Regions from separate parts of the Alkaliphilus crotonatoxidans genome, predicted to be linked through region 1. Evidence: predicted binding sites of a transcription regulator. Region 1 holds the regulator's gene; each other region holds the start of a gene.

What was found. Region 1 encodes HrcA, which represses chaperone genes, less so after heat shock. Its sites were predicted from a motif close to TTAGCACTCNNNNNNNNNGAGTGCTAA; they were not measured.
Region 2: a site for HrcA is predicted at 1,979-2,005, ahead of groES (co-chaperone GroES). Genes of this name have one in related genera too.
Region 3: a site for HrcA is predicted at 1,179-1,205, ahead of htpG (molecular chaperone HtpG). Genes of this name have one in related genera too.

What each region holds. Positions count from the first base shown of each region.
Region 1 covers NZ_BAAHXS010000001.1:112,940-116,227, forward strand. The annotation lists gene hemW (radical SAM family heme chaperone HemW) at 1-666, shown strand, start outside; gene hrcA (heat-inducible transcriptional repressor HrcA) at 749-1,810, shown strand; gene grpE (nucleotide exchange factor GrpE) at 1,886-2,464, shown strand; gene dnaK (molecular chaperone DnaK) at 2,509-3,288, shown strand, end outside.
Region 2 covers NZ_BAAHXS010000004.1:1,293,764-1,297,051, forward strand. The annotation lists gene ACYQ1I_RS08630 (YcdB/YcdC domain-containing protein) at 1-14, shown strand, start outside; gene ACYQ1I_RS08635 (DNA-3-methyladenine glycosylase family protein) at 36-929, shown strand; gene ACYQ1I_RS08640 (DUF554 domain-containing protein) at 930-1,670, shown strand; gene groES (co-chaperone GroES) at 2,053-2,337, shown strand; gene groL (chaperonin GroEL) at 2,409-3,288, shown strand, end outside.
Region 3 covers NZ_BAAHXS010000003.1:320,918-324,205, forward strand. The annotation lists gene thiD (bifunctional hydroxymethylpyrimidine kinase/phosphomethylpyrimidine kinase) at 1-749, opposite strand, end outside; TPP riboswitch at 928-1,024, opposite strand; gene htpG (molecular chaperone HtpG) at 1,322-3,202, shown strand.

The DNA.
Region 1 (3,288 bases):
GACCTGATGTTTGCCTTGCCCAATCAGCAATCACAGGAGTGGCGGGAAAGCCTTGAAGCCATGGTTAAGCTGGAAATACCCCATATTTCGGCCTATAGCTTAATTTGGGAAGAGGGCACCCCCTTTGCAGATTGGCAGCATTCAGGAAGGCTAGCCCCCCTTGACGAGGAGCTGGAGCTAGACATGTATCATGGGGCGATTCAATATTTAAAGGAAGCAGGCTATGAACACTATGAAATTTCAAACTTTGCCAGGCCAAGTCATCGTTGTCTCCACAATCAAATCTATTGGCGCAACCAACCTTACCTTGGACTAGGAGCAGGGTCCCATTCTTATTTAAATGGAAAAAGGTTTAGTAATGCGCTAGAAATAGAGGGTTATTTGAAATATATAAAGGAAGGAAGGCGCCCGGTTATTGAAAGCATTGATATTTCCTTTAAAGATGAAATCAGCGAAACCATGTTTTTAGGCCTGAGGATGATGGAGGGGATTTCGATTGAGGCCTTTCAAAGGCGGTTTGGCATTTCACCAATTACACTCTATGGAGATACCCTGAAGGCCTTGAAAGATCAGGGGCTAATTGAAATTAATTCCAAGCGGCTTTATTTAACTGCCAAGGGAATAGACCTTTCAAATCAAGTATTTCAAAAGCTGCTGTTGGATTAGACCAAATTTAAAAAATGTGAAAGGGGGTCTTGACAAAAATAAATTGAAATGATATTTTAAAAGCAGATAGCGTTAGCACTCAATGATAAAGAGTGCTAATAATCGAGGTGGTCATATGAGATTGAATGAAAGAAAGCTAAAAATTTTACAGGCCATAGTTCAGGATTATATTCAAACGGCAGAGCCCGTTGGTTCCAGAACCTTAACCAAACGATATAATCTGGGAGTAAGCCCTGCGACCATTAGAAATGAAATGGCTGATTTGGAAGATTTAGGCTATTTAACCCAGCCCCATACTTCTGCCGGCAGAATTCCTTCAGATAAGGCCTATCGTTTCTATGTGGACTATCTGCTGGAAATGAAGAAAATTGCGGCCTTTCAACGGGACTATATTAAAAGCAATCTGTTAAAGAGCTTTGGTGAACTTGAGGATCTGCTCCAATACAGCTCAAGAATATTGTCTCAATTAACTAACTATACCACCATTGCCATGGCACCTCAAATAAAGGGAAGCAAGCTAAAGCACATACAATTGGTTCCTATTGACGATGAGAACATGATTAGTGTGATTGTCACCGATACAGGGGTTATTAAAAAGCCCTTGATCAAGATTCATGGCGGAATGGATTATGAAATTATGCAGAAGGTTTCTGTCATCCTGAATGAAAAGCTGGTAGGCTTGAGCTTTCGGGATATTGAGCAGAAATTAGAAAGAGAGATGAAGCAGGAGGCTAATCATTTCAGCAGCATCATTGATATAATCGTCCCTGAGCTCTTTAAAACCCTGGAGGAAATTGATGATTTTGGGCTATTTTTGAACGGTACAACCAACATCTTCAACTTTCCTGAATTCAGTGATATTTTAAGGGCTAAATCCTTTTTATCCATGCTGGAGGAGCGGGATCTAATTACAAATCTGATCAGTACCTCTGAAAAGGAGGGCCTGACCATTTCCATCGGAAGTGAAAATTCCCTTCAGGAAGCAAAGGACTGCAGTCTTGTAACGGCTACCATCAAATTAGATGGAAATACCATGGGGTGGCTTAGCGTAATTGGACCAACTCGAATGGATTATTCCCATGTGATTAGTGTAATGGATCAAATCAGTGCCTACATTAATCAACTGCTTAAAAATAGATATTAAGGTCTATAGTGCGAAACACCAGGGGTGTTTTGCACTCTCTCTTTTTAAAGATTACGAGAAAAGGCGGTGTCATGATTGGAAAAGCAAAATCAAGAGGAAATTTTGGATGAACAGTTGGAGGAAACAGCTGACAGTAATCTGGAAGCAGTACAGGAAGAGACAGAAGAAGCGGCAGAGGCCACCGAGGAGGTAGACGAAATAGCGAAATTAAAGAAGCAAATAGAAGAAAAGGAAGCAGCGTTGCAGGACTACATAAATCAGATGCAGCGTCTGCAAGCAGATTTCGCCAATTACAAAAAGCGAATAGAAAAGGAAAAAAGTGAAATCTATTTGTACGCTAATGAAAAATTGGCTGAAGAATTGCTAGGAACAATGGATAACCTGGAAAGGGCCCTTGAGGCTGCTTCAGAGGAGCAGGAGACTGGTCTTTTTCAGGGAATTGAGCTGGTATTAAAGCAGCTCAAGGAGCTGTTAAAGCGAAACGGGGTTGAAGAAATTGAAGCATTAAATCAGCCCTTTGATATGAACCTGCACCATGCAGTAGCCCAGGAAGAGGCTGAAGCCGAAGCCAATACTATAATTGAAGTGTTTCAAAAGGGCTATAAGATTCATCAAAAGGTCTTAAGACCGGCCATGGTAAAGGTGGCTAAATAATCAAGTAATACGACAACATATAAAATAAGGAGGAAAAGAAAACAATGGCTAAAATAATAGGAATAGACCTGGGAACAACCAACTCATGTGTATCCGTTTTAGAGGGTGGAGAACCCGTTGTTATACCTAATTCCGAAGGAAACAGAACAACTCCTTCAGTAGTTGCCTTTGGTAAGGACGGAGAAAGAATTATTGGTGAGCCTGCCAAAAGACAGGCAGTGGTGAACCCAGACAGAACCATTATCTCAATTAAAAGACATATGGGAACAGATCATAAGGTTACAATTGACGGCAAGGATTATACTCCACAGGATATTTCAGCGATGATCTTACAAAAGCTGAAGGCTGATGCTGAGGCTTACTTAGGTGAAACTGTAACCGATGCTGTTATTACCGTTCCCGCTTATTTTTCTGACAGTCAAAGACAGGCAACAAAGGATGCCGGCAGAATTGCAGGTTTAAATGTTCAAAGAATAATTAATGAGCCAACGGCTGCTTCTTTGGCCTATGGATTAGATAAAACTGAGCAGCACCAAAAAATTCTGGTTTACGACCTTGGGGGCGGAACCTTTGACGTTTCCATTCTTGAGCTGGGAGACGGCGTATTTGAGGTATTGGCCACCCATGGTAACAATAATCTGGGTGGAGACGACTTTGACCAGGTGATTATTGATTACATTGCAGAGGAATTTAAAAAGCAGGAATCAATCGATTTAAGAAATGATAAAATGGCACTGCAAAGATTGAAGGAAGCTGCTGAAAAGGCTAAAAAAGAGCTTTCCAGCACAATGACCACCAACATTAATCTTCCCTTTATTACTGCC
Region 2 (3,288 bases), on a different contig from region 1:
CCCTTGAAGAATAATCAATGTAGTCAGGAGGACCAATGGAGCAACGAAACGTGATTGAAAAGGAAAATGGCATCATTTTAAAAAATCAACAGGATTTTGAGCTGTCCCATATATTTGACTGTGGTCAATGCTTTCGATGGGAAAGGGAACCCGACGGCAGCTATACAGGGGTTGCCTATGGCAAAATACTGAATGTCAATAAAATAGGGCAGGAAATTCACTTTAATCATACCAATCAAAAAGATTTTGAAGAAATATGGACAGGCTATTTTGACCTAAATACAGACTATGCAAGTATTAAGCAAACACTGGCAAAGGAAGATGCTGTCATGGAGCAGGCAGTTGCCTTTGGGGGTGGAATTAGAATTCTTCGGCAGGATTTCTGGGAAGCATTGATTTCCTTTATTCTTTCGGCCAATAACAATATTCCTAGAATTAAAAAAATTATTGGTCTTATCAGCCAACGATACGGTCAGTATTTAGGAACCTTTGAAGGGAAGGATTACTATTCCTTTCCTGAAGCTGCTGTACTTAAGGAGGTCAGTAAAGAAGAGTTGATGGCATGCAATACAGGGTACCGGGCGGGCTATATTATTGCTGCAGCTGCCCAGCTCCTTCAGCGGCAGACAGAGATAGACAGGCTTCAAGAGGCAGATTGGGAAAACTGCCATCGTTGGTTAATGGAATTTACTGGTGTTGGACCCAAAGTGGCTAATTGTATTGCCTTTTTTTCCATGTCTAAGCTGGAGGCCTTTCCAGTGGATGTTTGGATTAAGCGATTAATGGAGCATTTTTATTTTAAGGAAGAAAAACCGGCCCCATATATTGAACGATATGCGAAAACAAAATTTGGTCAATATGCAGGCTATGCACAACAGTATTTATTTTATTACGGTAGAAGCTTAGGAATTGGTAAGGGGGAGCGTTAAGTGCTGGGAACGATTGTCAACGTATTAGCTATTTCAATAGGGGGTTTTTTAGGGATAATTTTAAAAAAGGGTATTCCAGAGGGATATAAAAAGACCATTATGCAGGGCCTGGGGCTAAGCGTATTTGTAGTGGGCCTGTCAGGTACCTTCAAAAGTGAAAACATCTTGATTATGATTACCTGTGTTGCCGTAGGCAGTATTTTAGGAGAGGCCATGGCTATTGAGAATAAGCTGGAGGCCATGGGAAACTGGTTAGAGAAAAGATTTAATAATGGAGGACAGGGTACCATTGCCAAGGGTTTTGTTACGGCCAGCCTAATCTATTGTGTAGGGGCTATGGCCATCGTTGGTTCCCTGGAAAGCGGCTTAACAGGAAATCATGAAACCCTCTTTGCAAAATCCTTGATTGATGGTATTTCAGCCATTATTTTTTCTTCCACCATGGGAATCGGAGTTGTTTTTTCCTCCATAGCAGTCTTGATTTATCAAGGGCTCATTACCCTTTCAGCGTCCTTGATGAAACCATTTTTAGTAGAAGGTGTCATCAACGAAATGACTGCTATTGGCGGGTTATTAATTATGGGTATTTCCTTGAACATATTGGAGATTAAAAAAATCAATGTGGGAAATATGCTGCCGGCGGTGTTTTTGCCCATTCTTTATCCATTACTGATGTCATTATTCAGTAAGATTACCCTGGTAATTCAGCAGCTTCTATTTGCATTTGGGAGCTTTTTATAATGCGTAGGAAATATATACCTTCTCATTTTCCAAAAGGTTTTAATTTCTGTAATATATTTCAAGAAAGTCTCCCTATAAATCTTGTTAAGGAAGACTTGTTTTAAAGGCTGGGTGTGCTGGCCTTTTAATTTTTAGGGAAAAAATTTTGTAATTGGGTTAAATTCAATTAAAAAAGCTAAAATAATAAGAAATTCAATGAAATAGTGTAAAATAATAATATAAATGATTATAATTGGCAATAAACGGACATATTAATCTTTAATTGGGTTTGCCTGGTGATTTACTTTTCTATAACATTATAAATGTAGTTAGCACTCGCTGGTGATGAGTGCTAATAATTTGAAAGTAAAGAAAATAAAAATAAATTAAGGAGGGTTAATTTATGAATATTAAACCTTTAGGCGACAGAGTAGTTATCAAAAGGCTTGAAGCAGAAGAAAAAACAAAAAGCGGAATTGTTTTACCCGGAAGTGCCAAAGAGCAACCTCAAATGGCTGAAGTAGTAGCAGTAGGCCCAGGTGGTTTTGTAGAGGGTAAGGAAGTTAAAATGGAAGTAAAGACTGGCGATAGAGTTATTTTTTCTAAATATGCCGGTACAGAAGTAAAATATGATGGACAAGAATATACCATCTTAAAGCAAAGTGATATCCTGGCTATTGTTGAATAGACATAGGTTTGATTAAAGACCGAAATAAGATTACTTAAATAAACGTTAAATAATGTAGAGGAGGTTATATTATGGCTAAAGAAATTAAATTTGGTGAAAACTCCCGTCGTGCTTTAGAGGCAGGGGTAAATAAGCTGGCTGATACAGTAAAGGTAACATTAGGACCAAAGGGACGAAATGTTGTTATTGATAAAAAATTCGGTTCTCCATTAATTACCAACGACGGTGTGACCATTGCCAGAGAAATTGAATTGGAAGATGCCTATGAAAACATGGGTGCGCAGCTGGTTAAAGAGGTTGCCACCAAAACAAATGATGTTGCAGGTGACGGTACAACAACAGCAACCCTTTTAGCCCAAGCAATTATCAGAGAAGGCTTAAAAAATGTTGCAGCGGGTGCTAATCCAATGATCCTGAAAAAAGGAATTCAAAAGGCTGTAGATGCGGCTGTTGCTGAATTAAAGAAAATCTCTAAATCTGTAGAGGGCAAAGAAGCCATTTCACAGGTAGGTGCCATTTCTGCAGGCGACGAAGAAATTGGTAAGCTGATTGCCGACGCCATGGAAAAGGTAGGAAATGACGGTGTTATTACGATTGAAGAATCAAAATCCATGGGAACAAACCTATCTGTTGTAGAAGGTATGCAATTTGACAGAGGATACTTATCTGCCTATATGGTAACCGATACTGAAAAGATGGAAGCAGTTTTAAATGATCCATATATCTTAATTACTGACAAAAAAATCAGTAACGTACAGGAATTACTACCCATCCTGGAAAAAATCGTTCAACAGGGTAAAAAGCTATTAATTATTGCCGAGGATGTTGAAGGTGAAGCCCTTACAACCCTTGTGTTAAATAAATTAAGAGGAACCTTTGAATGTGTTGCCGTTAAGGCCCCAGGCTTTGGCGACAGAAGAAAAGCCATGCTGGAGGATATTGCAGTCTTAA
Region 3 (3,288 bases), on a different contig from region 1:
CAGCCTTTACCGATGGAAAGGGAATGCCTGATGGCCGTTGTAACATAGTCCTTACCATGCTTTACAGCCCCTTGTAAATCCATACCCAGGGCTAAATTAGAGGCTATGGCAGAGGAATAGGTGCAGCCGGTGCCATGGGTGTTCTTGGTATCGATTCTTTCGGCACTAAAATGGATATATTGATCACCGTCATATAGTACATCCAGGGCATCCCCTAGGGCATGGCCGCCCTTTACCAGTACACTTTTAGCCCCCATTTCGTAGATTTTTTTGGCTGCTTGCTCCATTTCAGCTACATTATTAATTTGAAGGCCTGAAATCTTCTCAGCCTCTGGGATATTGGGTGTCAGCAAATCCGCCAGGGGGATAATCTCGGCAATCAAAGTATCGATGGCATCAGGGTCCATAAGGGGGCAACCATTTTTTGCATACATTACCGGGTCAATCACTACATTGGCAGGATGGTATTGCCTAAGTTTCTTAGCCACAGCCATCATACAGGCCGGCTGAGAAAGCATGCCAATCTTCACTGCATCCACCTCAATATCCTCAAATACAGCGTCAATCTGCTTTTCAATCATATCTGGCGTTACATCCTGAATATCAATGACCCGGCTGGTATTTTCAGCCACAACCGATACAATCACACTCATTCCAAAGACACCATGGGCCGAAAAGGTCTTCAGGTCCGCCTGTATGCCTGCACCGCCGCTGCAATCTGAGCCGGCTATCGTTAATACTTTTTTCATATTGCTCCCTCACTTTCATTAATATTGCAGGAGATCATTTAACCCTTAATCAATAAGTATTGACTCAAGAATAGAGCGTTCCTTATAGATTTAAAGGACTACTTTTGTTGAATCTAGTACGGAAGGTAGATAATAAAAAAAGGTGCTTTCTTAATATCAGAAGCACCCATAATTCAATCAACATGAATGATCTGCTTCCCTACGCCAGTATTAGCTGACAGGTTCAAAGGGTCAGGTTTTACCTTCTCAACCAAATGGTCCCCCCGCAAATAGATTTTTTATTTAATTGTAGCACAGAAAAAAAGCCGTCGTCAATCAATCAACTTAATAAAACGATTATTCTTCCTTTTTGTACAAGAAGCTTACCCAATAACCTAAATGGAGGTATTGACACAGAATAAAGAATATGATATATAAAGACTATGGAAATTAGCACTCATTAAACGAGAGTGCTAACACAAAGAGGGCAAAAATCCCATACAGAATTCCTTGAGTAAGGTACTGTTTACATATATAGGAGTGGGACGAGCCTTTAGAATTAAAAGAAATAAAATGAAGGGAGAGGGGTTATTTTGGCAAAGAAACAATTTAAGGCAGAATCCAAAAGACTGCTGGATATGATGATTAACTCAATTTACACCCACAAGGAAATATTTTTAAGGGAGCTTATTTCCAATGCCAGTGATGCCATTGATAAAATCTATTATCGAGCCTTGACTGACGAAAACATAAGCTTCAATCCTGAAAATTATTACATTAAGATTTTCGCAGACAAGGAAAATCGAGTATTAAAGATTTCTGATACAGGTATTGGTATGCTCAAGGAAGAATTGGAGGATAACCTAGGGGTAATTGCCAAGAGCGGTTCCCTGGCCTTTAAAAAGGCAACGGAAATTAAAGATGGTCACGAAATCATTGGCCAGTTTGGCGTTGGCTTCTATTCAGCCTTCATGGTGGCAGAAACCGTTACGGTTATCAGTAGGGCATTAGATGGAGACCAGGCCTATAAATGGGAATCCCACGGGGCCGATGGCTATACCATTGAGCCCTGGGAAAAGGAGTCCGTCGGAACTGATATCATTTTAAAGATTAAAGAGAATACCGAGGATGAAAGCTATGATGAGTATTTAGAAGAATATCGGCTGAAGAGCATTGTTAAAAAGTATTCCGACTTCATCAGGTATCCCATTAAAATGGATATGAAAAATACCAGATTAAAGGAGGGCACTGAGGATGAATATGAGGACTACATTGAAGAGCAGGTCCTTAACAGTATGGTGCCCATCTGGAGAAAGAACAAAAGCGAGCTTACCCAGGAGGATTATGAAAGATTTTATGCAGACAAGCATTATGGCTATGACAAACCCCTTAAGCATATCCACATTAGCGTTGACGGGGCTGTAAGATACAACTCAATTTTATTTATACCAGAAAAAACCCCCTTCGATTACTACACTAAGGAATATGAAAAGGGGCTAGAGCTGTATTCCAGTGGGGTATTAATCATGAATAAGTGCCCTGATCTATTGCCGGACTACTTCAGCTTTGTCAAGGGAATGGTCGATTCCGAGGACTTATCATTAAACATTTCCCGAGAAATGCTGCAGCATGATCGTCAATTAAAGCTGATTGCCAAAAACATCAAAAGTAAAATTAAGAGCGGTCTCTTAAGCCTGATGAAGGAAGAACGAGACAAATATGAAAAGTTCTATGAATCCTTTGGAAGACAGCTTAAATTTGGTGTCTACAACAACTTTGGAAGTGAGAAGGAAACCCTACAGGACCTGTTGATGTTCTATTCCTCTAAGGAAAAGAAGCTGGTTACATTAGATGAATATGTCAGCAGAATGCCGGAGGATCAAAAGTATATTTATTATGCTGCCGGTGAATCCTACGAACGAATTGAAAAACTGCCTCAAATTGAGCTGGTTTCAGATAAGGGATACGAAATTCTATATTTTATTGATGATGTTGACGAATTTGCCATTAGAATGCTGATGAATTATAAAGAAAAGGAATTTAAATCAGTTTCCAGCGGCGACTTAGGCTTTGAGGCCGATGAAAACCAAAAGGCTGTAGAAGAAGAGGCTAAAAACTATCAGGGTCTTTTTGATTCCATGAAGGATATTCTGGCGGATAAGGTAAAGGCTGTAAAGGTCTCTAAAAAGCTTAAGAGCCATCCGGTTTGCCTGTCTAATGAGGGAGACCTGACCATTGAAATGGAGAAGGTTTTAAATGCCATGCCCAATAGTGAAAATATAAAGGCCGAAAAGGTATTGGAAATCAATATTAACCATGAGGTATTTCAATCTCTAAAGGATGCCTACGAAAAGGATCAGGAAAAGCTGAAGCTCTATACCAGCCTGCTGTATGACCAGGCTCTGTTAATTGAAGGACTTCCCATTAACGACCCGGTGGCCTTTACCAATAACATTTGCAAAATCATGAAATAAGCTATAGCAGGTTCCGACTAATGAAAATCGTCGGGGCCTGCTATTGATTTAACTTAACAAATTATGTAAAATATTATTAATCATTT